4 regions of the Ramlibacter sp. AN1133 genome follow, and region 3 is predicted to be linked to each of the others. Evidence: predicted binding sites of a transcription regulator. Region 3 holds the regulator's gene; each other region holds the start of a gene.
What was found. Region 3 encodes sigma-54, which starts transcription at its own class of promoters, with help from an activator protein. Its sites were predicted from a motif close to TGGCANGNAANCTGCTTT; they were not measured.
Positions count from the first base shown of each region.

Region 1: a site for sigma-54 is predicted at 3,318-3,335, ahead of WG923_RS03365 (TorF family putative porin). Genes of this name have one in related genera too.
Region 2: a site for sigma-54 is predicted at 2,465-2,482, ahead of WG923_RS24025 (CmpA/NrtA family ABC transporter substrate-binding protein). Genes of this name have one in related genera too.
Region 4: a site for sigma-54 is predicted at 4,872-4,889, ahead of glnA (type I glutamate--ammonia ligase). Genes of this name have one in related genera too.

Region 1 is NZ_JBBKTQ010000002.1:187,773-194,729, forward strand. Features, by position in the region: gene WG923_RS03350 (aldose 1-epimerase) at 1-470, opposite strand, end outside; gene WG923_RS03355 (ammonium transporter) at 583-2,133, opposite strand; gene glnK (P-II family nitrogen regulator) at 2,168-2,506, opposite strand; gene WG923_RS03365 (TorF family putative porin) at 2,529-3,275, opposite strand; gene WG923_RS03370 (YifB family Mg chelatase-like AAA ATPase) at 3,496-5,031, shown strand; gene WG923_RS03375 (methyl-accepting chemotaxis protein) at 5,058-6,779, opposite strand; gene WG923_RS03380 (copper-binding protein) at 6,920-6,957, opposite strand, start outside.
Region 2 is NZ_JBBKTQ010000023.1:2,784-9,740, forward strand. Features, by position in the region: gene tsaD (tRNA (adenosine(37)-N6)-threonylcarbamoyltransferase complex transferase subunit TsaD) at 1-1,005, opposite strand, end outside; gene WG923_RS24020 (nitrate- and nitrite sensing domain-containing protein) at 1,045-2,259, shown strand; gene WG923_RS24025 (CmpA/NrtA family ABC transporter substrate-binding protein) at 2,619-3,911, shown strand; gene ntrB (nitrate ABC transporter permease) at 3,922-4,785, shown strand; gene WG923_RS24035 (ABC transporter ATP-binding protein) at 4,797-5,642, shown strand; gene WG923_RS24040 (ANTAR domain-containing protein) at 5,811-6,957, opposite strand, start outside.
Region 3 is NZ_JBBKTQ010000037.1:23,116-30,072, reverse strand. Features, by position in the region: gene argS (arginine--tRNA ligase) at 1-1,221, shown strand, start outside; gene WG923_RS28715 (SPOR domain-containing protein) at 1,224-1,877, shown strand; gene WG923_RS28710 (thiol:disulfide interchange protein DsbA/DsbL) at 1,946-2,596, shown strand; gene lptA (lipopolysaccharide transport periplasmic protein LptA) at 2,705-3,364, shown strand; gene lptB (LPS export ABC transporter ATP-binding protein) at 3,364-4,149, shown strand; gene WG923_RS28695 (RNA polymerase factor sigma-54) at 4,166-5,749, shown strand; gene WG923_RS28690 (THUMP domain-containing class I SAM-dependent RNA methyltransferase) at 5,746-6,957, shown strand, end outside.
Region 4 is NZ_JBBKTQ010000004.1:260,686-267,642, reverse strand. Features, by position in the region: gene ntrC (nitrogen regulation protein NR(I)) at 49-1,551, opposite strand; gene glnL (nitrogen regulation protein NR(II)) at 1,588-2,682, opposite strand; gene WG923_RS07475 (hypothetical protein) at 2,633-3,163, opposite strand; gene glnA (type I glutamate--ammonia ligase) at 3,394-4,815, opposite strand; gene WG923_RS07465 (competence/damage-inducible protein A) at 5,030-5,845, opposite strand; gene WG923_RS07460 (EI24 domain-containing protein) at 5,823-6,680, opposite strand; gene WG923_RS07455 (nucleotide sugar dehydrogenase) at 6,783-6,957, shown strand, end outside.

The sequences.
Region 1 (6,957 bases), on a different contig from region 3:
TTGAGGAAGTACGGGTGCCAGCCGAGGCCCGCCGGCGCCGGCTGGTCCGACTGGTTGGTCAGGGCCAGCGTCATCTCCAGCCCAGCGGGGGTCAGGCGCACCGTGTGCGAGCAGTCGAAGGCGAAGGGCCAGGAGGCGTCGGGGCGGTGCTCGTACGCGAGCATCACGGACGCCGCATCGCTGTCCAGCACCGACCAGGGCCGCTGCCAGCCCACGCCGTGGATCGCATGCGGCTCGTCGCCGTTGTTGCGCACCAGCGGATGCTGCGTGCCCTGCCACACCAGGCTGGCGTGGCCGATGCGGTTGGAGAACGGCACCAGCGGATAGCACCCGGACAGCCGGGCCGCCGACAGCTGCGCGGCAGGCGTGGAGCGCAGCACCGGATCGCCATCGAGCCACAGGCCCGCGATGCAGCCGCCGAGCTCCGGCTTGAGTTCGCAGCGCAACCGTCCGGCACGAAGTTCGATCATGGGCAGTGTCTCCTTTTGGGCCATTGTGCCCGTGCGCGCGCGGCCGCCGGGCAAAAAAAACGGCCCGCCGAAGCGGGCCGAACATCCAAAGGAGATTCTTGCTGCCGTGGGATCAGCGGCTGTAGGCGGTTTCGCCGTGGCTGCTGATGTCCAGGCCTTCGCGTTCCTCTTCCTCGCTGACCCGCAGGCCGACGAGCAGGTCCACGATCTTGTAGGCGGCGAAGGAGACCACGCCGGACCAGACGATGGTGGTCAGCACGCCCTGGAACTGGATCCAGACCTGGCTGCCGATCGAGTAGTCGGCCGCGACCTTGTTGGCCACGTAGTCGTAGATGCCGACGCCACCGAGCGAAGGCGAGGCGAACACGCCCGTCAGCAGCGCACCCAGGATCCCGCCGACGCCGTGGACGCCGAACACGTCGAGCGCATCGTCGGCGCCGAGCAGGCGCTTCAAGCCATTGACGCCCCACAGGCAGATCAGGCCGGCCAGCAGGCCGATCACGATGGCGCCCATCACGCCGACGAAGCCGCAGGCGGGGGTGATGGCCACGAGGCCGGCGACGGCACCCGAAGCGGCACCCAGCATGGAGGCCTTGCCTTTGGAGAGCGCTTCACCCGCGATCCACGACAGCGTGGCGGCGGCGGTGGCGAACAGCGTGTTGGCGAAGGCGAGGCCGGCGACGCCGGTGGCTTCCAGGTTGGAGCCGGCATTGAAGCCGAACCAGCCCACCCACAGCAGCGAGGCACCGACCATGGTCAGCGTCAGGCTGTGCGGCGCCAGCGATTCCTTGCCGTAGCCGATGCGCTTGCCCAGCACGAAGGCCCCCACCAGGCCGGCCACGCCGGCGTTGATGTGCACCACGGTGCCGCCGGCGAAGTCCAGCGCGCCCTTGGCCCACAGCCAGCCGGCGGCGGCGGTGACGGCTTCCAGCGACTTGGCATCCGTGATCGCGTCCGGGCCGTCCCAGTACCACACCATGTGGGCGACCGGCAGGTAGCTGAACGTGAACCACAGGGCGCAGAACAGCAGCACCGCGGAGAACTTGATGCGCTCGGCGAAGGAGCCGACGATCAGCGCGCAGGTGATGGCCGCGAAGGTGGCCTGGAAGGTGATGAAGGAGAACTCCGGGATCACCACGCCCTTGCTGAAGGTGGCGGCGACCGAGTCCGGCGTGATCCCCGCCAGGAAGATCTTGCTGAACCCGCCCATGAACGGCGTGCCCGCGGTGAACGCCACGCTGTAGCCGTAGATGGCCCACAGCACGTAGATCAGCGCGGTGACGACGAACACCTGCATCAGCACGGACAGCATGTTCTTGCTGCGCACCAGGCCGCCGTAGAACAGGGCCAGGCCGGGGATCGTCATCAGGATCACCAGCAGCGTGGCGACCGTCATCCAGGCGGTGTCGCCCTTGTTCGGCACCGGCGCCGGCGCGGTGGTGGCGGTGGCCTGCGCAGCGGCGGTGGCGGCCGCGGGCGCGGCAGCCTTGCCGGCGTCGGCGGCCGCAGCGGTGGCGGCCGCGGGCGCCGCGGCTTCGGCGGGCGCCGCGGTGGCAGCCGCCGCGGTCGGTGCGGTGGCCGGGGCAGGCGCCTGCGCGAGGGCCGTCGCGCTGCCGATCAGCAGTCCCAGGCCGAGGCCCAGGGAAGCGAGGAATGTCTTCATGTCAGTGCTCTCTCGGGAATGTTGTGGGGGTGCTTCAGAGCGCTTCCTTGCCGGTCTCGCCGGTGCGGATGCGCACGACCTGCTCGAGGTCGTACACGAAGATCTTTCCGTCGCCGATCTTGCCGGTGCGCGCGGCGCCCTCGACCGACTCGATGACGCGTTCCACCAGGTCGTCCGCCACCGCCGCCTCGATCTTCACCTTGGGCAGGAAGTCGACGACGTATTCGGCGCCGCGGTACAGCTCGGTGTGGCCCTTCTGGCGGCCGAAGCCCTTGACCTCGGTGACGGTGATGCCCTGGACGCCGATGGCCGAGAGCGCCTCGCGCACTTCGTCGAGCTTGAAGGGTTTGATGATGGCGGTGACGAGTTTCATGGTGTGCTCCAGGAGCGCAGGTTCAGAAGGAGTACTTCACGCCCGCGACGAGGCCCGCGCGGCCCAGGTTCTTGCCGCTGGGGGAGGGGTAGGCGAGGACGGGATCGGTCTTCGCGTTGGTGTCGACATAGGCGAGCGAAGCGCTGAAGCCGTTGCCGAAGTCCTTGCCGAGCGTGAGGGCCCAGTCGGTGTACGAGACGAAGGAGTTGTTCTTCACGCGCTGGTGGCCGACGTGCGGGGTGAGCGTCAGGCCGTACCAGGGCAGCTCGAAGGTGGCGCTCAGGTCCAGGTAGCCGCTGCCTTCGCTGTTGCCGAAGCCGAACAGGTTGGTGATCGCGTGCGAGTACTTCAGCGTGCCCGGGCCCCACGAGCCGGCGATGTAGGCCTCGGTGGTGTCGGCATTCACCGCGAGGTTGTTGTTCGGGTAGTAATAGCGCAGCAGGCCGACGTCGATGCCGACGCCGCTGAAGGTCGTCTTGTAGCCGCCGTACAGGTCGATCTCCACGTTCGAGTCGCCGCCCGCATCCTTGATCCACTTGATGGTGGACGCCCAGGTGCCGATGTAGAAGCCGCTCTTGTGCGCGAAGTCGATGCCGCCCTGCAGCGCGGGGCGCAGCCGGCTCTGCGAGATGCCGCGGTAGCGGTAGTCGGTGACGGCACCGACGTTGTACGACAGCGTGTAGTCGGGCTCGGGCGGCTTGGTGGCCTGCGCCATCGCAGCGCCCGAGGCAGCGAGCACCGAGACCAGCACCGCAAGTTTCGCTTTCATTGAATCTTTCTCCGTTCGCTTGTTGATGGTTTGCAGGAGGAGTTAGCAGGACGCATGCCATCGCCCGGAGGGATGAAACGGTGCGTCATCGGGCCGTCGTCGCCATTCGTTACCGCTTGAAGGGCGCGATGCCGTGCGCCGCCGCACCAGCGCGGTGCGATGCGGTAGGGCGCGCGCGCACCAGTCCCCGACATGCACCTGAATAGGGAGGAGCCCTCACGTGAGCCTTTGTCTGGTGCAAAGCCGAGCCCTGGTCGGGCTGGAAGCCGCCGCCGTCACGGTCGAGGTTCACCTCGCCAACGGCCTCCCGAACTTCACGCTGGTGGGCCTGGCCGAGACGGAAGTGAAGGAGGCGCGCGAACGCGTGCGCTCGGCGCTGCTGAACTCGGGGCTGGAGTTCCCGCACAACAAGAGGATCACGGTGAACCTCGCGCCGGCCGACCTGCCCAAGGACAGCGGCCGCTTCGACCTGCCCATCGCCATCGGCGTGCTGGCCGCCAGCGGGCAGATCGACGGCGCGCGGCTGGCGGGCCACGAGTTCGCGGGCGAGCTGTCCCTGTCAGGCGAGCTGCGGCCGGTGCGCGGCGCGCTGGCCACCAGCCTGGCGCTGCACGCGGGCGGCGTGGTGGCGCGGCTGGTGCTGCCTCCGGGCAGCGCGGAGGAGGCCGCGCTGGTCCCCGATGCACACGTGATCCGCGCCCGGCACCTGCTCGACGTCGTGCGCCATTTCACGCCGGCTTCCGATGCGGCGCCGGTCGTGGAGGAGCCGGGCGGCTGGACGCGGCTGGCGGCCAGCGCGCCGCCGGTGTCGGCCTGCTATCCCGACCTGGCGGACGTGAAGGGCCAGGCCGGCGCGCGCCGCGCGCTGGAGATCGCGGCGGCGGGCGGCCACAGCCTGCTGCTGGTCGGCCCTCCCGGCGCGGGCAAGTCGATGCTGGCGCAGCGCTTCGCCGGCCTGCTGCCCCCGATGACGGTGCCCGAGGCGCTGGAGAGCGCCGCGGTGGCGAGCCTCGCCGGCCGCTTCGACCTGCAGCACTGGTCGCAGCGGCCCACCGAGTCGCCGCACCATTCGGCGAGCGCGGTGGCGCTGGTGGGCGGCGGCTCGCCGCCGCGCCCGGGCGAGATCTCGCTGGCGCACCACGGCGTGCTGTTCCTGGATGAATTGCCGGAGTTCCCGCGCGCGGCGCTCGAAGCGCTGCGTGAGCCCCTGGAGACCGGCCGCATCACAATCGCGCGCGCCGCGCGCCGCAGCGAGTTCCCGGCGTGCTTCCAGCTGGTGGCCGCGATGAATCCCTGTCCCTGCGGCTGGCTGGGATCGGCCCGCGCCTGCCGCTGCAGCCCGGAGCAGGTCGCGCGCTACCAGGGGCGGCTGTCGGGGCCGCTGCTCGATCGCATCGACCTGCACGTGGAGGTGCCGGCGCTCGCGTCCGGCGAGCTGCTCGATGCGCCCGCGGGCGAGGCGAGCGCGCCGGTGCGCTCGCGCTGCGTCGCCGCGCGCGAACGGGCGCTGCGGCGCCAGGGCAAGGCCAACCATGCACTGCAGGGCGCGGAGATCGACGAACACGCGGGCCTGGCACGCAAGGCCTCGGAGTTCCTGCGCAACGCCTCGGCGCGCCTCGCCTGGAGCGCGCGCTCGACGCACCGCGTGCTCAAGGTCGCCCGCACGATCGCGGACCTCGCCGCTTCAGGCGGGGTGGAGCTCGTGCATGTCGCCGAGGCGGTGCAGTACCGGCGCGTGCTGCCGGCGGGACTCTGATCCCGCCGGCGGGGTACGCGCAGCGCTCAGAACTCCTGCCAATGGCCGTCGCCGCGCGCCGATGCGGCGACGGCGGGCACGAAGGCGATCGTCGGCGGCGGCGCGGCCGCGGCAGGGACCGCCGGCTGCGGCGCGCCTGCTGCTGCGTCCCCGATGCGGAAGCGGCTGACGGCGCCCACCAGCGCCGCGGCCTGCTGCTTCATGGCCTCGGTGGCTGCCGACGCCTCTTCCACCAGGCTCGCGTTCTGCTGCACGACGTGGTCCATCTGCGAGACCGCGCTCGTCACCTGCGCGATGCCCTGGCTCTGCTCCTGGCTCGCCGCCGCGATCTCGGTCACCAGCGCGGTGACCTTCGCGACCGCCGAAACGATCTCCTGCATCGTCGCGCCCGCATCGCTGACCAGGCGCGAGCCCGCCTCCACCTGCTGCACCGAGCCGCCGATCAGCGCCTTGATCTCGCGGGCCGCACCCGCGCTGCGCTGTGCCAGGCTGCGCACCTCCGCCGCCACGACGGCGAAGCCGCGCCCCTGGTCGCCGGCGCGCGCCGCTTCCACCGCCGCATTGAGCGCCAGGATGTTGGTCTGGAACGCGATCCCGTCGATCACGCCGATGATGTCGGCGATCTTGCGCGACGAGGCGGAGATGCCGTCCATGGTGCGCACCACGTTGCCCACCGCCTCGCCGCCCCTGGTCGCCACTTCCGAGGCACCGACGGCGAGCTGGCTCGCCTGGCGCGCGTTCTCGGCGTTCTGGTTGACGGTGGCCGTCAGCTCCTCCATCGAGCTGGCGGTTTCCTCCAGCGTGCTGGCCTGCTCCTCGGTGCGCTGCGACAGGTCGACGTTGCCCTGCGCGATCTGCGCGCTCGTGTCGGCGACGGCACGCGCCCCGCCCACCACCTCGCCCACCAGCGCCTTCAGGCTGCGTTGCATGGTATCGAGCGCCGCCAGCAGCTGCCCGACCTCGTCGCGCGAAGTGACCCGGATCGGCCGCGTGAGGTCGCCGCGCGCCACCGCCTCGATCGAATCCACGGCCTCGCGCAGGGGCCGCGTGATGGAGCGCGTGAGCAGCAGGATCACGGCGGCGGCGCCGGCGAGCACCGCCACGCCGACGAAGTGGACGAACCATTCCGAGCGCTTTAGTTCGAGGCCGTAGTAGTCGTCGGCCTTCATCACCTCGCGGTCCTTCAGGTCGATCAGCTTCTCCAGCGCATCGACCGCCTGCGCGCCGGCGGGCTGGATCCGTTCGCCCGCCAGCTTCAGCGCTTCCTCGTTGCGCCCCGCGTCCAGCAGCTCGAACCAGGGCCCGCGCGCCTCGCTCAGGCGGTCAAAGGCGCCGCCCAGCTCGCGCAGCAGCGCGGCCTCGCCGGTGCTCAGTTCGCCGGCCTGCTTGTAGTTGAACATCGCCGCGTCGAATTGCTTGCGCGTCGCGGCAGCCTGCTCCGCCGTCTTCTGGCGCGTGGCGGCATCGGGGGCCGCGAGCCCCTGCGCCAGGTGCGCGCGCAGCGCCCAGACGGCGCCGTTGGCCTGCGCCAGCGCCGCGGTCTGGTCGTGCCGCAGCGTGACCTCGCTGCTCAGGCCCCTGGCGTGCTCGATGTTGATGGCGGCCAGCGCCCAGAGCGCGCCGAACGCCACCAGCACGGCGGCGAAGCCGACGGCCAGGCGCTGGCCGATGGCAAGGCGGGAGAACAGGCGAACGGGCGCGGCGGCGTCGGCCGCGGCCCCCTCGGGTCGGCGTGGTGCATTGCGCATCGCATCTCCTTCGTTCCGGCTGGAGCATGCCCCCGGACAGGCTCCGCCGAACTGAGGTTCGTCAAGCGTGCGGAAGACGGACGGGCCCACCGGGGGTGGGCACGCCAGCCGGCGCCGGCGCGAGCGCGCGGCGCGCGCCGTTACCTCGCCGGCAGCATCTCGGTGATGGTGAACTTCC
Region 2 (6,957 bases), on a different contig from region 3:
GACGTCGAAGGCATAGGAGGCCGTGGCCTCCTGCACGCCGGACTGCAGGCGCATGGCCGCGGCCAGGGCGATCATGGCCCCGTTGTCGGTGCACAGGGACAGCTCGGGATAGTGCACGCGCACCCCGCGCCTGGCGCAGGCAGCGTCGAGCTGTTCGCGCAGCCGCCGGTTCGCGCCGACGCCGCCGGCCACGACGATGCGCTGGCCGCCACTGCGGTCGAGCGCGGTCAGGGATTTTCTTACCAGGACCTCGACGATCGCTGCCTCGGTGGAGGCCGCGAGGTCCGCCTTGCGGGCCTCGAGGGCGTCGCCGAGCTTGTGCACCTGCGTGAGCACGGCCGTCTTCAGGCCGGCAAAGGAGAAGTCGAGGTCGCCGCTGTGCAGCAGCGGGCGCGGCAGCTTGAAGGCCGCCGGGTCCCCCTGCTGCGCGAGCCGCGACAGCGCCGGCCCGCCCGGATAGCCGAGGCCCATCAGCTTGGCCGACTTGTCGAAGGCTTCGCCGGCCGCATCGTCGATGGTTTCGCCGAGCATGGAGTAGCGGCCCACGCCGTCGACCTGCATCAGCTGCGTGTGGCCGCCCGAGACGAGCAGCGCGATGAAAGGGAAGGCGGGCGGGTCCGCACTGAGGAAGGGCGACAGCAGGTGGCCTTCGAGGTGGTGCACGCCGAGCACCGGCCGGCGCAGCGCCGCGCCCAGCGCGCAGGCCACACCCGCTCCCACCAGCAGCGCGCCCGCCAGCCCGGGGCCGCGCGTGTAGGCGACCACGTCGACGTCCGGCAGGCCCCGCTGCGCCCGGGCCAGCACCTCCTGCGCCAGCGGCAGCACGCGCCGGATGTGGTCGCGGCTGGCGAGTTCCGGCACCACGCCGCCATAGGCCTGGTGCATCTCGATCTGGCTGTGCAGCGCGTGCGCGAGCAGGCGCGGCACGCCGGGGCCGTCCGCCTGCACCAGCGCGACGCCGGTTTCGTCGCAGGAAGACTCGATACCCAGCACCAACATCCGCACGAGTCTACCCGCGGCATGGTTGTTGCTGTGATCCTGGGGATGAAATCCGCAACCAGCTTCCTCCTCGCCGCCCGCCAGAGCGAGATCGCCGAACTCGAGGAGCTCGCGCGCACCAGCGAGCTCGTGGGCGTGACCGGCCGCTTCATCCACGCCCTGCAGCGCGAGCGCGGCATCTGCAACATCTTCCTCAGCTCGCATGGCAGCCGCTTCGCTTCGCAGCGCCTGCGCCAGGTGGAGGAATGCAGCCAGGTCGAAAGCGAGGTGCGCGCGCAGCTCGAGGCGCTGGAGACGGATGCCCACCGCGTGCGCAACGGCTCGCGCCTGTTCAGCCGGGTCGCGGTGGTGCTGCACGCGCTGGACGGCCTGCCGGCGCTGCGCGCGCGCATCGCGCGGCAGGCGCTGTCGGCGCGCGATGCGACGGCGGCCTACGTGAAGCTCGTGACCGGCCTGCTCGGGGTGGTCTTCGAGGCCGCCGACAGCGCCAGCGATCCGAAGGTCTCGCGCGCGCTGGTCGCGATGTTCAACTTCATGCAGGGCAAGGAGCTGGCGGGGCAGGAGCGCGCGCTGGGCGCCGGCGTGTTTGCCGCCGGCTACATCGACGCCTCGGGCCAGCAGCAGTGGCGCCACCTGATCGAGTCGCAGCAGGCCTGCTTCCAGGTGTTCACCGACTTCGCGGACACCGAGGTGCTGCGCGCCGACCAGGCGAGCCGCGACCCGGCGGCGCTGGCCGAACTGGAGCGCCTGCGCCGCATCGGCTGCAGCACGCGGCGCGAACTCGATCCGAACCTGAGCCAGGCGTGGTACGAGTGGGCCACGCGGCGCATCGACACCATGCGCGCCGTGGAGGACGTGCTGGCGCGCCACCTGCGCGAGCTGTGCGAGGCGCGCATCGCGCAGGCCCGCTCCGAACTGCGCGACCAGCGCGCCATGCTCGATGCGCTGGCCACCGATCCCTCCGCCGAGAGCAGCGCCAGCTTCGGCCCGCACCTGGAACGCTCGATCTTCGGCATGGTGCAGGAGCAGGCGCGGCGGCTGCAGGAGATGAGCGACGAGCTCGATGCGGTGCGCACCTCCCTGAACGAGCGCAAGGTGGTGGAGCGCGCCAAGGGCTTGCTGATGGCGCACCGGCAGATGACCGAGGACGACGCGTACAAGGCCCTGCGCCAGATGGCCATGAACCAGAACCGCCGCATCGTCGACGTCGCCGAAGCGGTGCTGTCGCTCGCCGAAGTGCTGCCGGGCGGCTCCGGCTGAAGCACTGCTGCGGTGCACAAGAACAGTGCGCCGTGCCCTGTGTCGAGGCACTGGAAAAACCGAAATGCCGGACGCAGAGGACGCGAAGGGTACGCAGAGGACGCAAAGAAGACAAAGAAAGCTTGAAAGGTTTTCTTTTGCGTCCTCTGCGTACCCTTTGCGCCCTCTGCGTCCGGATGTCCTGACTTCCCTCCCACTTCTCACTTGGCACGCTTGCTGCATAGGTGACTCCGAACGGGCGCTAACGACGGCGCGCTGCACAAACCGAACACCTGGACAACGGCGTCCATCCCTGCGTGCGCGCAAGCCCGCAGTGCGATGGGCGCCGTTTCGTTTTTCTCTCGCAACTGGAGCTGACGATGCAAGACAACACCAACACGGTCTCCCGCCGGTCCCTCCTGCAGGGCGCGGCGGCCGCCACCCTCGGGAGCGCCTTCCCGCACATCGTGATGGCGCAAGGCACCGCGCTCGAGACCCGGGCCGCCAAGCTGGGCTTCATCGCCCTCACCGACGCCGCGCCCCTGTTCGTGGCCGTCGAGAAGGGCTTCTTCAAGAAGCACGGCATGACGGAGGTGGAAGTCGCCAAGCAGTCCTCCTGGGGCGCCACGCGCGACAACCTGGTGCTGGGTTCCAAGAGCGGCGGCATCGACGGCGCCCACATCCTCACGCCCATGCCCTACCTGATCACCACCGGCGCGGTGACGGCCAACAACGTGCAGGTGCCGATCCACATCCTGGCGCGGCTGAACCTCGGCGGCCAGGGCATCTCGGTGTCCAGCGAATACAAGGACCTGAAGGTCGGCGTCGACACCAAGGCGTTCAGGAAGGCGCTGCTGGACAAGCGCCTGAAGACCGGCAAGCCGGTGAACGCCGCGATGACCTTCCCCGGCGGCACGCACGACCTGTGGATCCGCTACTGGATGGCCGCGGGCGGCGTGGACCCCAACCGCGACATCAACACGATCGTGGTACCGCCGGCGCAGATGGTCGCCAACATGAAGGTCGGCTCCATGGACACCTTCTGCGTCTGCGAGCCCTGGAACCTGCAGCTCATTCACCAGAAGATCGGCTACACCGCGCTCACCACCAGCGAGATGTGGATGAACCACCCGGAGAAGGCGTTCGCGATGCGCGCCGACTACGTGCAGGCCAACCCGAACGCCACCAAGGCGCTGCTCAAGGCCGTGATGGAAGCGCAGATGTGGTGCGAGGACGCCAAGAACCGCGCCGAGGTGGCCGAGATCTGCTCGCGCCGCCGCTGGATCAGCGCGCCGGTGGAAGACATCGTCGATCGCATCAAGGGCAATTTCGACTACGGCACCGGCCGCGTCGAGGGCAACAGCAAGTTCCAGATGCGCTACTGGAACGACCACGCGAGCTACCCGTTCCAGTCGCACGACCTGTGGTTCCTCACCGAGAACCAGCGCTGGGGCTACCTGCCTCCCAACCTCGACACCAAGGCGCTGATCGCCAGGGTGAACCGCGAGGACCTGTGGCGCGCCGCCGCCAAGGAACTGGGCGTCGCGGCCAAGGACATCCCGGGCTCCACCTCGCGCGGCGTGGAGAAGTTCTTCGACGGCAAGGTGTTCGATCCGGCCAACCCGAAGAAGTACCTCGACTCGCTCGAGATCAAGACCGTCAAGAGCGCCTGAGGAGCCACGCATGCGAACCGCCGACACCGTCGAACCGATCCGCCTGCCGGCGCCCGTGGCGCCCGGGCTCCTGCGCACCTGGGCCGCCGATGCGGCCAGGGGCTTCATGGCCTACGTGCTGCCGCCGCTGGTGATCCTCGCGCTGCTGCTGATCGTCTGGCAGGCGCTGGGCTCGCGCCCGGGCGCCGCCCTGCCCGCCCCGAGCAAGGTGATCCAGGACACCTGGGAGCTGATCGTCCACCCCTGGTACGACCGCGGCGGCAACGACGTCGGCATCGCCTGGCAATTGCTCGCCAGCCTGAAGCGCGTGGCCTACGGCTACTCGCTGGCGGTGCTGGCCGGCGTGAGCCTGGGCGTGCTGGTGGGCCAATCGACCTGGGCGCTGCGCGGGCTCGACCCGCTGTTCCAGGTGCTGCGCACGGTGCCGCCCCTGGCCTGGCTGCCGATCTCGCTGGCGGGCTTCCGCGACGGGCACCCGTCGGCGATCTTCGTCATCTTCATCACGTCGATCTGGCCGATCATCATCAACACCTCGATCGGCATCCGCAACATTCCCGAGGACTACCGCAACGTCGCCAAGGTGATCCGGCTCAATGGCGTGGAGTACTTCGCCAAGATCATGCTGCCGGCGGCCGCGCCCTTCATCTTCTCGGGGCTGCGCATCGGCGTGGGCCTGTCGTGGCTGGCGATCATCGCCGCGGAGATGCTGATCGGCGGCGTGGGCATCGGCTTCTTCATCTGGGACGCGTGGAACTCCTCGCGCATCAGCGACATCATCCTGGCGCTCGTCTACGTCGGCCTGGTGGGCTTCACGCTGGACCGCATCGTCGCCTTCGTCGGCCGCAAGGTCACCCGCGGCACGGCCGCCTCCTGAGGACCCCCGCCATGAGCAATGCCTATCTCTCGCTGTCGCGCGTCGACATGACCTTCGCCGGCCCCAACGGCGGCAACCCGGTGCTCAAGGGCATCGACCTGGCCGTGCAGCGCGGCGAATACATCTCGCTGATCGGCCATTCCGGCTGCGGCAAGTCCACCGTGCTGAACATCGTGGCGGGCCTGCTGAAGGCCACCTCGGGCGGCGTGCTGCTGGACAACCGCGAGGTCAACGCGCCGGGGCCGGACCGCGCCGTGGTGTTCCAGAACCACTCGCTGCTGCCCTGGCTCACGGTCTACCAGAACGTGGAGATCGCGGTCGGCAAGATCTTCCGCGACACGCGCTCGGCGGCCGAACGCAAGGAGTGGATCCTGCACAACCTGGCGATGGTGAACATGTCGCACGCGCTGGACCGGCTGCCTTCGCAGATCTCCGGCGGCATGAAGCAGCGGGTGGGCATCGCCCGCGCGCTGGCGATGGAGCCCAAGGTATTGCTGCTGGACGAACCGTTCGGCGCGCTCGATGCGCTCACCCGGGCGCACCTGCAGGACGAGGTGATCCGCATCCAGTCGGAGCTGGGCAACACGGTCATGATGATCACGCACGACGTCGACGAGGCGGTGCTGATGTCCGATCGCGTGGTGATGATGACCAACGGCCCGTCGGCCACCATCGGCCAGGTCATGGACGTGCCGCTTCAGCGTCCGCGCAACCGCATCGCGCTGGCGGAGGACAAGGTCTACAACCACTGCCGGCAGGAGATCCTGTCCTTCCTGTACGAGAAGCAGCGCAAGGTGGAGCCCATCGCGGCACGCGCGGCGGGCGCCTTCTCGAAAAAGGAAAAGGCCGCCGCTTGATCCCCGCAGCGGGTCGTCAGGGATAGCAAAACCTGACAGCCGGACGCAGAGGACGCGAAGGGTACGCAGAGGACGCAAAAGAAAACCTTTTAAAGTTTTCTTTGTCTTTTTTGCGTCCTCTGCGTACCCTTTGCGTCCTCTGCGTCCGGAAGTCCGTCTTCCCGAACCTCACCCCATCAGCACCTGGATGCTGTGCTGGTACGCCTCCGTCAGCTGGTCGAACAACTCGAACAGTTCCTCGCTCGCCGCCGCCACCTTCATCCGCCCCGCGGGCTTGTCGGCCCCGGGCACGGCGGCGCGCAATTCCTTCCACGCCGTCTCCCCGTGTTCCAGCATCGACCGGATCAGCGGCGTCGACAGCGGGGCCTGTGCCAGCGTGGCCAGCCCCTGCTCGATGTCCGCGGCGGTCTGCGCCATCGCCGGCTCCAGCGCCGCCTTGTCGCTCGCCAGCGCCTGCAGCAGCGCGAGCTTCGCCATCCGCTGCGAGCGCCAGCGCAGGCCGCCCGCCAGGTTGATCACCTGCACCGTCGTGGCCACGCCGGACGACTCCAGCGCCGCCACCAGCGCGTTCGCCTGGGCCAGCACGGTCTCGGCCTGTTCGTCCAGCCGCGGCAGTTCGGCGGCGCGCGGCGTCGCTTCGAGCGATGCGCGCAGGGCGCGCCAGCCTTCCCGCGCGGCGGCGATCAGGTCGCCATAGGTAGCTGCCGACAGGTCGGACTGGAGCGCAGCCAGGTTGTCCTCCACGCGCTGGATGGACTCGCGCATCAGCGCGCCCGCGGCGGCGCCCTCCGTGCGGCTGCAGGCGAGCGCGTACAGCTTCACCAGCCGCTGCGACAGCATGCGCTGCTGCCCCGCCCGGTTGATCGCCTGCGCGACGCGGGACGACTCGATCACCTGGCGCGACACCTGCCCGACCCGCTGGTTGCCCTGCATGGACGCGGTGCGCAGCAACTGGAAGGCCTCTTCCTCGCTCACGTGCTGCGCCCGCATCAGGATGCCCTTGGCCTTGTCGATCCACTTGCGCTCGTCGAGCTTCTCGGACAGCTCCGCGACCTGCGTGCGCAGGCGGCGTTCGTGCGCCTCGCGCGCAAGCGCCAGGTGCACCAGGGCGCGCAGGCGCGCCGGGGCGTAGCCCTGCACCACCCAGGCGTGCACGCCCGCTTCCAGTGCGCGCTGCATCCATTCGACGCCGCCGTCCTGCGTGAAGCACAGCACGGGCGTCGCCTGCTGGGCCTGCAGCGTCGCGACAGCCTGCAGCAGTTCCGAAGTGGGGCGCGTCATCCAGCACACCAGCACGTCGGGCGCGGCGCGCAGC
Region 3 (6,957 bases):
TACGCCACCCAGGGCTGGAACGTCCACCGCGAGTTCTATTACAACGACGCCGGCGTCCAGATCCAGACGCTGGCCACCAGCGTGCAGCTGCGCGCCAGGGGCTTCAAGCCCGGCGACCCCCAGTGGCCCGAGGCGGCCTACAACGGCGACTACATCCAGGACATCGCCAACGACTTCCTGGCGAAGAAGACGGTCAAGTCGGACGACCGCGCGTTCACCGCCAGCGGCGACGTGGACGACCTCGACGGCATCCGCCAGTTCGCCGTGGCCTACCTGCGCCACGAGCAGGACCTGGACCTGCAGGCCTTCGCGGTGCGCTTCGACCAGTACTACCTCGAATCGAGCCTGTACACGAGCGGCAAGGTCGACACGGTGGTGCAGCGCCTGCGCGACAACGGCAAGACCTACGAGCACGAGGGCGCGCTGTGGCTGAAGTCGACCGAGTACGGCGACGACAAGGACCGCGTGATGCGCAAGGGCGACGGCAGCTACACCTACTTCGTGCCGGACGTCGCGTACCACATCACCAAGTGGGAGCGCGGCTTCACCAAGGTCGTGAACATCCAGGGCACCGACCACCACGGCACCATCGCGCGCGTGCGCGCCGGCCTGCAGGCCGCGGGCGTCGGCATCCCCGCGGGCTACCCGGACTACGTGCTGCACACCATGGTGCGCGTGATGCGCGGCGGCCAGGAGGTGAAGATCTCCAAGCGGGCCGGCAGCTACGTGACGCTGCGCGACCTGATCGAGTGGACCAGCAAGGACGCGGTGCGCTTCTTCCTGCTGTCGCGCAAGCCGGACACCGAATACGTTTTCGACGTCGACCTGGCACTGGCGCAGAACAACGACAACCCCGTGTATTACGTCCAGTATGCGCACGCGCGCATCTGCTCGGTGCTGGCCGCCTGGGGCGGCGCCGTGGCGACGCTCTCCGGGGCCGACCTGTCGTCGCTGGAGCACCCCGCCGCGTTGAACCTGATGCTGCAGCTGGCGCGCTATCCGGAGGTGCTCACCGCGGCGGCGGCCGATTTCGCCCCGCACGACATCACCTTCTACCTGCGCGAGCTGGCGGCGGCGTACCACTCCTATTACGACAGCGAACGGATCCTGGTGGACGACGAGCACCTGAAGAAGGCACGGCTGGCCCTCGTGGCCGCCTGTGCGCAGGTATTGCACAATGGACTGGCTGTGCTGGGGGTGAGTGCCCCCCACAAGATGTGAGCATGAAACCAAAGCAAAGCGGCAACACCTTCGTCGGCGTCATCATCGGCGTGGTCCTCGGCCTCGCCGCCGCCCTGGCGGTGGCCGTCTACGTCACCAAGGTCCCCGTCCCGTTCCTGAACAAGGGCCCCAGCCGCTCCGCGGAGCAGGACGCGGCGGAGTCCCGCAAGAACCAGAACTGGGATCCCAACGCGCCCCTGTACGGCAAGAACCCGGCCAAGCCGCTGCCGCCGGCGCCGGGCGTCGCGGCCCCCGCGCCCGGCACGCCGTCGGCGGAGGCGCCCAAGGCGCCCGCGTCGGCCAGGGAAGCGGAAAAGCCCAGGGACAAGGAGCCCCTGCCGCCGGCGGTGGCGGGGCGTCCGGCCCCCGCCGACCCGCTGGGCGAGCTGGCCACGGCCAAGGCCGGCCCCGGCAGCGACCCGTTCTTCTATTTCGTGCAGGCCGGCGCCTTCCGCACCCCCGAGGACGCCGAGGCGCAGCGCGCCAAGCTGTCCCTCATGGGCGTGGAAGCCAAGGTGACCGAGCGCGAGCAGTCCGGCCGGCAGGTGTACCGGGTGCGCATCGGCCCCTTCAACAGCAAGGACGACGCCGACCGGCAGAAGGAAAAGCTGGACCAGGGCGGCTTCGAGACCGCGCTGGTGCGGGTGCAGCGTTAACCGGGCGTAGCCTGCGGAACCAAGCCCGCCGGGCCCGGCTCAGAGGGTGTTCAAGGAGTCACAACGCAATGAATCGACGGGAATTCACGGTCGCCACCGGCGTCACGCTCGGCGCCGCCGCCCTGGGCCTGCCGGGCCTCGCGCTGGCGCAGTCCAAGCCGGAGGACGGCAAGCAGTACCGCAGCCTCGACAAGCGCGTGCCGAGCGATGCGCCGGCCGGCAGGATCGAGGTGATCGAGTTCTTCTGGTACAGCTGCCCGCACTGCAACGCCTTCGAGCCGAAGCTCACGGCCTGGACGAAGAAGCTCCCGCCGGACGTCTACTTCCACCGCGTCCCGGTGGCCTTCCGCGACGACTTCGTGCCGCAGCAGCGCCTGTACTACGCGCTGGAAACCATGGGCAAGGTCGACGAGGTGCACGCCAAGGTCTTCGACGAGATCCACAACAAGCGCCAGCCGACCAACCGGGAAGACCTGATCCTGGCCTTCGTCGAGAAGAACGGCGTCGACCGCGCCAGGTTCCAGGAGATCTACAACTCCTTCTCGGTGCAGGCCAAGGCGCGCCGCGCCAAGCAGCTGCAGGACCAGTACGAAGTGCAGGGCGTGCCCTCCATGGGCGTGGCCGGCCGCTACATCACCGACGGCGACATGGCCGGCAACATGGACCGCGTCCTGCAGGTCGTGGACTATCTCGTGGCCGAAGCCCGCAAGTCCAAGTAAAAAGACACGCCAGCCCGCCCCGGCGGGTGTTGCCGGTCGTCGAAAGAGCCCGCGCATGCGGGCTTTTTCGTCTCGGATGGATACAATCGCAGCAAGATTCGTGCCTCTATGAAGAACAAGACCGCCAGCCTCACGCTTGCACTCCTCCTCGGCCTCGCCGGCATGGCGCCGGCCGGTGCCGAGCGCGCGGACCGCAACAAGCCCATGAACGTCGAGGCGGATTCGCTGCGCTACGACGACCTCCAGCAGACGAGCATCTTCACGGGCAAGGTGGTGGTGACCAAGGGCACCATCATCATCCGCGGCGCCAAGATGGTCGTGAAGCAGGACCCCGAGGGCTTCCAGTTCGGCACCGTCACGGCCGAGGCAGGCAAGCAGGCCTACTTCAAGCAGAAGCGCGACGGCGTCGACGAGTACATCGAGGGCGAGGCGGAGACCATCGAATACGACGGCAAGGCCGACAAGGTGAAGTTCATCGGCCGCGCCGAGATGCGGCGCCTGCGCGGCGCCACCATCAACGACGAGACCAGCGGCTCCGTGATCACCTACGACAACACCAACGACCAGTTCACGGTGGAAGGCGGCGCCTCGGCAGGCGGGACGCCGTCCAACCCGGGCGGCCGCGTGCGCGCCACGCTGGCGCCGCGGGCCGCGGCCTCGGGCCCGGCCGCTGGAGGCGCCCGGGCCACGCCCACGTTGCCGGCGCCGCAGCCGGCCGCATCCGCGCGCCTGCGCTCTTCCACGGCCCTGCCGCCGGAGACCCGTTGATGGGCGACGCCGAGACGGTCGAGATCGAGGCGCCGGTGGAGGTCGCCAGCCGGCTGGAAGTGCGCCACCTGCGCAAGTCCTACGGCGGCCGCACCGTGGTGCAGGACGTCTCGCTGGCGGTCGACAACGGCGAGGTGGTCGGACTGCTCGGGCCCAACGGCGCCGGCAAGACGACCTCCTTCTACATGATCGTGGGGTTGGTGCGCGCCGACGGCGGCGAGATCTCGATCGACGGAAAGTCGGTGGAGCACATGCCGATCCACCGCCGCTCGCGCCTGGGCCTGTCGTACCTGCCGCAGGAGGCCTCGATCTTCCGCAAGCTCAGCGTCGCCGAAAACGTGCGCGCGGTGCTGGAACTGCAGCGCGGCCCGGACGGCAAGGCGCTGCCCTCGGCGGAGATCGAGCGGCGCCTGACAAGCCTGCTGCAGGACCTGCGGGTGGACCACCTGCGCGACTCGCCGGCGCCGGCCCTGTCGGGCGGCGAGCGGCGGCGGGTCGAGATCGCGCGCGCGCTGGCGACGCAACCGAGGTTCATCCTGCTGGACGAACCCTTCGCCGGGATCGACCCGATCGCGGTGATCGAGATCCAGCGCATCATCAGTTTCCTGAAGTCACGCGGGATCGGTGTCCTGATCACCGACCACAACGTGCGGGAAACCCTGGGCATTTGCGACCACGCCTACATCATCAGCGAGGGACGGGTGCTCGCCCAGGGCACGCCGGCTGATATCGTGAACAACGCGGACGTGCGCCGGGTGTACCTGGGCGAACACTTCCGCATGTGAGGGAGCGGGGCTAAAAATGAAGCAGGGACTGGCACTTCGTGTCTCCCAGCATCTGGCGTTGACACCGCAGCTGCAGCAGTCGATCCGGCTGCTGCAGCTGTCCACCCTGGAGTTGGGGCAGGAAATCCAGCAGATGCTGGACGAGAACCCCTTCCTGGACGTGCAGGGCGAGGATGCCGCGGAGGACTTCGGCATTGCCGCGGCCGACCAGCGGCCGGCGGCGGACGAACCCGAGACCGGCTTCGAGGGCAATGTCGGGCCGCAGGAGATCGCGACCACTTCGTCGACTTCCACCGCCTCGGAGGCGGAGCCGGAGGCCGCCGAGTTCGCCGGCGCCGAAAGCGAGCCGAACTGGGAAGGCGACGGCAGCACCGAAACCGTGCCGGACGACGGCGAATGGGGCGGCGAGGCGCCGGCGGCCAAGCGCAACAACGGCGGCGAGGACGACGAAGTCGACGCCACCGACCTGGCGCGCGGCGTCGAATCGCTGCAGTCCTGGCTGCACCGGCAGGCGCTGTCGCTGCGCCTGGGCGAGGAAGACCGCATGGCGCTGCGCTTCCTGATCGAATCGCTCAACGACGACGGCTACCTCGAGGAGCCGCTGGAGGAACTGGCCGCGGGGCTGGCGCCCGACGACCTGGAGCAGCAGGAAGAACTGGTGCACCGCTTCACGGTGGCGCTGCGCCTGCTGCAGACGCTCGACCCGGCGGGCGTGGGTGCGCGCAACCTCGCCGAATGCCTCACGCTGCAGCTCAAGGCGATGCAGCAGAACGAGGAAGACGACGACATCGCGGCCTGCGCCGCCGCCATCAAGATCTGCCAGCAGTCGATCGACCTGCTGGCCAAGCGCGACATCAAGCGGCTGGCGCAGATGTGCGGCGAGTCGGAAGCCAACGTGCGTTCGGCCATCGGCCTCATCACGCGGCTGGAGCCCAAGCCGGGCCGGCGCTTCATCGACGTCGAGCGCAACATCGTCATCCCGGACGTGCTCGTCACCCAGATCGGCAAGGGCTCGCGCGCCAACTTCCGGGTGCAGCTCAATCCCGACGTGATGCCGCGCCTGCGCGTGCACGACGTGTATGCCGGCGCGCTCAAGGCGCACAAGGGCGAGGGCCACCAGGCGCTGCAGCAGCGGCTGCAGGAGGCGCGCTGGTTCATCAAGAACATCCAGCAGCGCTTCGACACGATCCTGCGCGTGTCCACCGCCATCGTGGAGCGCCAGCGCAATTTCTTCATCCACGGCGAGCTCGCCATGCGGCCGCTGGTGCTGCGCGAGATCGCGGACGAACTGGGCCTGCACGAATCCACCATCTCGCGCGTGACCACGGCCAAGTACATGTCCACGCCCTTCGGCACCTTCGAGCTGAAGTACTTCTTCGGCTCGGCGCTCGGCACCGAGACCGGCGGCAATGCCTCGAGCACCGCGGTGCGCGCGCTGATCAAGCAGTTCGTGGCGGCGGAGAGCACGAAGAAGCCGCTGTCGGACAGCCAGATCTCCGAGATGCTCAAGGAGCAGGGCATCGAGTGCGCCCGCCGCACGGTGGCCAAGTACCGCGAGGCGCTGCGCATCGCGCCCGCCAACCTGCGCAAGGCCCTGTGACCGATACCTTCTCGCTGTTCCTGCCCTGCGCGGCCGGAGTCGAAACCTGGCTGGCCGAAGAAGTGGCGCGCATCCTGGGCATTCCTCCCTCCCCCTCCGAGGGAGGGCAGGGGTGGGGGCGCTCCGACCTGCGCGTCTCCCGCGGCGGCATCCAGGTGACCGCCGCCTGGCCCGACGTGATGCGCCTGAACCTGCACAGCCGCCTCACCCAGCGCGTGCTGGTGCAGCTCGCCCACCTGCCCTACCGCGCCGAGCAGGACCTCTACGAGGCCGCTTCCGCCATCCCCTGGGAAGACTGGTTCACCCCGCGCGAGAGCTTCAAGATCGAACTGACCTCGCAGCACAGCCCGCTCAAGAGCCTGAACTTCGCGGCGCTGCGCATCAAGGACGCCGTGGCCGACCGCTTCCGCAACCGCGGCGGCGTGCGGCCCGACGTCGACACGCAGCGGCCGGCGGTGCGCATCTTCGGCCACCTCGCGGCCGAGGCCTTCACGCTGTACATCGACACCTCCGGCGAGCCGCTGTTCAAGCGCGGCTGGCGCGAGGACAAGGGCGAGGCGCCGCTGAAGGAAACCCTCGCGGCGGCGATGCTCGCCGCCAGCGGCTGGGACGCGACGGTGCCGCTGTACGACCCCTGCTGCGGCAGCGGCACCATCGTGATCGAGGCGGCGCAGCTCGCCTGCAATATCGCGCCCGGCCTGCTGCGGCGCTTCGGCTTCGAGCGGCTGCGCACGCATGCCGCCGGCGAATGGGCCGCGCTGAAGGCGCAGGCGCAGGCCGCGCGGCGCGCGCCGGCGGCGCCGATCTTCGGCAGCGACGTCGCGTTCCGCATGGTCGATTTCGCGCAGCGCAACGCGCAGCGCGCGGGCGTGGCGGACGTCGTGCAGCTGCGCGGCGGCGACGCCCTGCAGCGCATGCCCCCGAGCGAGACGCCCGGCATCCTGCTGCTCAATCCTCCCTACGGCGAGCGCATCGAAGCCGGCGGCATCGCGGGCCCCGGCCGCGGCGGCCGCGAGCAGGCGCAGATGGAGCAGGCCGGCGATTTCTTCGCGCAGCTGGCCACGCACTGGAAGCGCAACTACGCCGGCTGGACGGCCTGGGTGCTGTCGCCGGACGCCAGGCTGCCCGGGCGCATGCGCCTGAAGGAAACGCGCCGCATCCCGATGTGGAACGGGCCGATCGAATGCCGCCTGTTCCGCTTCGACATG
Region 4 (6,957 bases), on a different contig from region 3:
GGCTGGCGGTGAGCGCGCGAAGCGCGGAACCCCAGCGCTTCCTGGTGGCTACCCCTCCAGCCCGAGTTCCTGGATCTTGCGCGTGATCGTGTTGCGGCCGATCCCCAGCTTCTGCGCCGCTTCGATCCGCCGCCCGCGCGTGTTCTGCAGCGCGGTCAGGATCAGGCGCGATTCGAAGCGGCGCGTGAGCTGCTCCCACACGTCGTGGTGGCCGCTCACCAGCAACTGCATGGCTTCGACCTCCAGCGCCGATTCCCAGGTCGCGCCGACCGGCGCCGGCGCCGCGGGCGCGGCACTCGCGCCAGGCACCGCTTCCGCCGGCGTGATGGAAGCAGGCGCGGCATCGAACGCCGCCGGCACCAGGCGCGCGAGGGCCGGATCGACAGGCGCACTGCCGACTTCCGGCGGCAGGTCCTTCGGCTCCACCAGCTGCGCCGGCGCCATCACCGTGAGCCAGTGGCAGATGTTCTCCAGCTGGCGCACGTTGCCGGGGAAATCGAAAGTCATCAGCCGCGCCAGCGCCGCATCCGAGATGCGCTTGGGCTCCACCCCGAGCTGCTGCGCGCTCTGCTGGATGAAGTGACGCGCCAGCATCGGGATGTCCTCGCGCCGCTCGCGCAGCGCCGGCAGCCGCAGGCGGATCACGTTGAGGCGGTGGAACAGGTCCTCGCGGAACACGCCCTCCTTCACGCGCTGCTCCAGGTCCTGGTGCGTCGCGGCGATCACGCGCACGTTGGCCTTGATCGCGTTGTGCCCGCCCACGCGGTAGAAGTGCCCGTCCGACAGCACGCGCAGCAGGCGCGTCTGCAGGTCGAACGGCATGTCGCCGATCTCGTCGAGGAACAGCGTGCCGCCCTCGGCCTGCTCGAAGCGGCCGCGCCGCATCGTCTGCGCGCCCGTGAAGGCGCCGCGCTCGTGGCCGAACAGCTCCGACTCCAGCAGGTCCTTCGGAATGGCCGCGGTGTTGATCGCCACGAAGGGCCCGTTGGCGCGCGGCGAGTGCTTGTGCAGCGCGCGCGCCACCAGCTCCTTGCCCGAGCCCGATTCGCCCGTGATCATCACCGTCACGTTCGATTGCGACAGGCGACCGATCGCGCGGAACACGTCCTGCATCGCCGGCGCCTGCCCCAGCATCTCGGGCGCGTCGGCCATGCGCTCCTCGGCCACTTCCTCGCGCTGGCTTTCCTCCACCGCGCGGCGGATCAGCTCGATGGCCTTGGGCAGGTCGAAGGGCTTGGGCAGGTATTCGAAGGCGCCGCCCTGGAACGCGGAGACGGCCGAATCGAGGTCCGAAAACGCGGTCATGATGATGACCGGCAGGCCCGGATGCTTCTCCTTCACGCGCGTGAGCAGGTCCAGCCCCGAGCTCCCCGGCATGCGGATGTCGCTCACCAGGATCTGCGGCCCGTCCTCGTCGCTGGCGGCATCGAGCGCCGTCAGCACTTCCTTGGCGCTCGTGAAGCTGCGGGTGGGAAGGTCCTCCCGCATCAGCGCCTTCTCGAGCACGAAGCGGATGGATTGGTCATCGTCAACGATCCAGATCGGCTTCATGTCCTCTTTCGTCACCTCAGGTCTGCACGTTCTTCCCTAGGGCAGGGGGATGAGGATCTTGAAATCCGTCCTCCCCGGCACGCTGTCGCACTCGATCAGGCCATGGTGCTGCTGCACGAAGGTCTGCGCCAGCGTCAGTCCCAGGCCGGATCCGCCCTCCCTCCCCGAGACCAGCGGGAAGAAGATGCGGTCCTTGATCGAATCCGGTACACCGGGCCCGTTGTCGATGACATGCAATTCCAGTGCCAGTCGATAGCGCTGTTTGCCGAAGGTGACCTGCCGGCCGATGCGCGACTTGAACGTGAGTTGGGCGTCGCCCGCCTCGATGCGATGGGTGAGCGCCTGGCAGGCGTTGTGCGCGATGTTCAGCAGCGCCTGGATCAGCTGCTCGCGGTCGCCGCGGAACTCGGGGATCGACGTGTCGTAGTCACGCACGAACTTCAGCCCCTTGGGGAACTCCGCCAGGATCAGCGAGCGCACGCGTTCGCAGACCTCGTGGATGTTCACGTCGCCCACCAGGTGCGGGCGGCGATGCGGCGCCAGCAGGCGATCGACCAGCGTCTGCAGGCGATCGGCCTCGTGGATCACGACGCGCGTGTACTCCTTGAGCTGCGGGTCGATCTCCATCTCCAGCAGCTGCGCCGCGCCGCGGATGCCGCCCAGCGGGTTCTTGATCTCGTGCGCGAGGTTGCGGATCAGTTCCTTGTTGGCCTGCGCCTGGTCGATCAGGCGTTCCTCGCGGTCCTGCCGGGTCTGGGCTTCCAGCGGCAGCAGTTCGACCACGAATTCGTCCTGCACGTCGGTCTGCGCCAGCACCACGTGCACCGGCAGCGCCTCACCCTGCTGGCGCACGAGGCGCGTGTCGTAGCGCAGCGCCGCGTATTCGTTGATGCGCGCGCCGTCGAGCGCGGTGCGCAGGATGTGCGGCTCGGCGAACAGGGGCAGCAGGCTGGCGCCCTCGATGGTGCGGCGGGACAGGCCCAGGGCGTCTTCCAGCGCGGAATTGGCGAACAGCACCGTGCCGTCGCCGCGCACCACGGCCACCAGCGTGGCCAGCAGGTCGAAGGCCTGGAAGCGGCCTTTACCGGGCGGCGCTGGTGGCGCGCCCGAGCTCGCGCTTGAGGCCGGCAATGTCTTTCTCGTTGCGCTCGATGGCGGCCTTGAGTTCGGCGACGCGATCGAGGTATTTCTGGTGGTTGCGGTGTTCGGGGCCGAGCTTCTCGGGCTCGCCCTTGTTCCATTCCTGCAGCAGCTCGCCTTGGCGGGCCTCGGCCTTCTTCAGTTCGGCTTCGAGGATCGCGCGCGCATCGTTGTCGCGGGCCTTCTGCTCGCCCGCATCCACGCGCTGGCCGCCGGAGCCGGCCGTCTGGGGCGCGGTGGCCACGTTGTCACGCGCGCGCGCGCGCGTGTTCTCCTGCGGGGCATTGCCGTTGACGCGCGTGCCCGTGACCACCGTGACGTTGCCGCCCTCGACCAGCTTGCAGTTCTGCGCGCGGGCGACGGCCTCGTCGTTCGTGTAGGTGTTGCCGCAGCGAAAGATCTTCGTCTGCGCATCGGCCTGCGTGGCGAAGGCCAGGGCCGCCAGGGGAATCAGGGCGTAATACAGCTTCATGCGGGTGCTCCTCGCATCCCAAGATGCGCAGGGGACGGCCTTTCAGTATCACGCAAACTCTGCAGATTGGCAAATAAGGTGTTGATTTGAAATGGAAAAGGGCGACAAAAGTCGCCCTTTGGTGATTTGCTGGGGTTCCTGCGCTTCGCGCGTCACCACCAGCCTACGTGAAGCAAACCGGTAGGCTGGCGGTGAGCCGCGCAGCGCGCGAACCCCAGCGATTCCCGCCTTTAGAGCGAGTAGTACATGTCGAACTCCACCGGGTGGGTCGTCATGCGGTAGCGGGTGACTTCCTGCATCTTCAGCTCGATGTAGGCGTCCAGCATCGAATCCGTGAACACGCCGCCCTTGGTGAGGAAGGCACGGTCCTGGTCCAGGTACTCCAGCGCCTGGTCGAGGCTGTGGCACACGGTCGGGATCTTCGCGTCTTCTTCCGGCGGCAGGTGGTACAGGTCCTTCGTGGCGGCCTCGCCCGGGTGGATCTTGTTCTCGACGCCGTCGAGACCCGCCATCAGCATGGCGGCGAAACCCAGGTAGGGGTTCATCGTGGGATCGGGGAAGCGCACCTCGATGCGGCGGCCCTTCGGGTTCGCCACGTAGGGGATGCGGATCGAGGCGGAGCGGTTGCGGGCCGAGTAGGCCAGCTTCACCGGCGCCTCGAAGCCGGGCACCAGGCGCTTGTAGCTGTTGGTGCCGGGGTTCGTGATGGCGTTCAGCGAACGCGCGTGCTTGATCACGCCGCCGATGTAGTACAGCGCGAACTCGGACAGGCCCGCGTAGCCGTCGCCGGCGAACAGGTTCTTGCCGTCCTTCCACACGGACTGGTGCACGTGCATGCCGGAGCCGTTGTCGCCCACGATCGGCTTGGGCATGAAGGTGGCCGTCTTGCCGTAGGCGGCAGCGACGTTGTGCACCACGTACTTCAGCAGGATCGTCCAGTCGGCGCGCTGCACCAGGGTGCTGAAGCGGGTGCCGATCTCGTTCTGGCCGGCGCCGGCCACTTCGTGGTGGAACACTTCGACCGGGATGCCCAGGGATTCGAGGATCAGGGACATCTCGGCGCGCATGTCCTGCATGCTGTCGACCGGGGGCACGGGGAAGTAGCCGCCCTTGGTGGTGGGACGGTGGCCCTTGTTGCCGCCTTCCTGCTTCTTGCCGGTGTTCCAGGGGGCTTCGTACTCGTCGATCTCGACGAAGGAGCCGGACGGGTCGTCGCTCCAGCGCACGTCGTCGAAGATGAAGAATTCGGGCTCGGGGCCGAAGAAGGCCGTGTCGCCGAAGCCGGAGGCCTTCAGGTAGGCCTCGGCGCGCTTGGCGATCGAGCGCGGGTCGCGGTCGTAGGCCTTGCCGTCGCCCGGCTCCAGCACGTCGCACGACAGGATGATGGTCGTCTCTTCGAAGAACGGGTCGATGTTGGCGGTGGCCGGGTCCGGCATCAGCAGCATGTCGGACGCTTCGATGCCCTTCCAGCCGGCGATGGACGAGCCGTCGAAGGCGTGACCGCTGCTGAACTTGTCCTCGTCGAAGTGGGACACGGGCACGGTCACGTGCTGTTCCTTGCCGCGCGTGTCGGTGAAGCGGAAGTCAACGAACTTGACCTCGTTGTCCTTCACCATCTTCATCACGTCTGCGACGCTCTTGGCTGCTGCCATCAGGTTTCTCCTGGGGGATGGTTGGTTGGTTGTGAACGCAAAGTGCGGCTTGCGGGGATGCAGGTTCTGTGCCAAAAGCTGGTGCACGCGGCACGCCACAAAGCTCGAGGATTGTCCCGCAATCTGATGCCTTTTCCCTACTGGACGCTTGCGGTTTCAACGCGACAGTGCACCTCGGCGGTGCAAATTTTCGCATGCACCGCCATGGTGCGCCTCAGGGGCGCACCAATTCGGGGCCGAGGCGGACTTTCAGGACGTTCAGGCCGTCGAGGAGACTGCGGTACGCCGGTTCGACGTGGTCCGGCTCGCCCTTGACGCCCAGGTCGATGTGGCGGCCGTAGGTCGGATGGTCGACGCTCGGGAGGCTGAAGACCTTCACGTTGGGGTGCTCGCGCTCCACCTGCTCCATCAGGGGCGTCAGGGTGGCCTCCATGGAGCCGAACACGATCACGGACTTCTCGACGTACGCGCCGCGCTGGAACAGGTGCGCGTAGAAGGTGTCCAGGACGTTCTGCATCATCGGCCAGGCCATCACCGGAAAGCCCGGAACGAAGTGCACCGTGCCCACCGTGAAGCCGGGAATCTTGTTGTACGGGTTGGCGATGATCGCCGCGCCCTTCGGGAACACGCCCATGTTGAGGCGGTGGATGTTGTCCGGGCGGTCCGGCTCGTAGGGCACGCCCTGCTCCCTGGCCACGTCCTGCATGCGTTCGCGGATCAGGACTTCGGCCTCGGGGTGCAGGGCGAGTTCCACGCCCAGGGCGCGGGCGGCGCACTGGCGGGTGTGGTCGTCCGGCGTGGCGCCGATGCCGCCGCAGGAAAACACGATGTCGCCCGAAGCGAAGGCGCGCCGCAGCGTTTCCGTGATGCGCTCGGGCTTGTCGCCCACGTACTCGGCCCACCCGAGCTGCAGGCCGCGCTCGGTGAGCAGTTCGACCAGCCTGGGCAGGTGCTTGTCGGCGCGCTTGCCGGAGAGGATTTCGTCGCCGACGATGATGAGGCCGATGTCAGGGCGGGCTGGGGCGGTCATTTCGCAATGCTAGCGGGGTGGCAGGGTCGGGTTCCGGAGCCGGCCGCGCGCGCATCTGGTCCAGCGCGGCCAGGCAGTAGTGCGCGAACCACAGCGAGGCGAACGCGAACACCAGCGTGTAGATCCAGATCGCCACCGGGATGAGGATCGGGAAGGCCGCGGCGAAGAACCAGCCGGACGCCCACACGATGCTGGGCGCCGCGCCGAGGTAGCCCGTGGCCACCCCCATCAACAGCAGCCACATGCGGTGGCCGCGGAAGACGAGGCTGCGCTCATCGCCGCTGGCGTGGTCCGCCAGCGCGTCGAACGCCATGACGCGGTAGGTGAGCCAGCCCCAGATCAGCGGCGGCAGCACCAGCACCAGCGGCGGGATGAACCACAGCGGCAAGGACACCAGGAGCGCGACCACCGCGAGCAGCGTGGAACCGAAGGACCACAGCGCGCTGCGCGTGAAGGAGGCGCCGTGCCGGCGCTCCAGCTCGGGAAAGCGCCGGCGCGCGACCAGGCTCACCACCGCCGGCATCATCATCACCGCGACCAGGAACAGCACCACCACCACCAGCACCGGCGTGATGGCGAAGATCACCAGCAGGGGCGCCAGGGCGTTCTTCAGGCTGCCGAAGCCCATGGCGGCGAGCCAGCGCGTGAGGCTCTCCATCCACTCGGTCGATTCGAGCCAGACGAACACGGTGTTCACCGCGTTGTCCCAGAAGAAGTAGCCCAGGCCGCCGGCGGCCAGGACCATCAGCACCAGGGGCAGCAGGGACAGGCCGATCACGCGCGGGTGCAGGCAATAGAAGACGGCGCGCCAGAAGGAATCCAGGAACAGGGACATGGCCGGTGAGTGTATGTATTTCTCCCTCCCCCTCCGGGGGAGGGCCGGGGTGGGGGCGCTCCGCGCCACGAACTCAGCGCTCGAATCGGGGACAATCCCCCCATGAAAATCGCCATCGCAGGCACCGGCTACGTCGGCCTCGCCAATGCCGTCCTGCTCGCGCAGCACCAGCAGGTGGTCGCGCTCGACATCGCGAAGTCCAAGGTGGACATGATCAACGCGCGGCACTCGCCGATCGAGGATCCGGACATCGAGCACTTCCTGCGCAGCGAGAAGC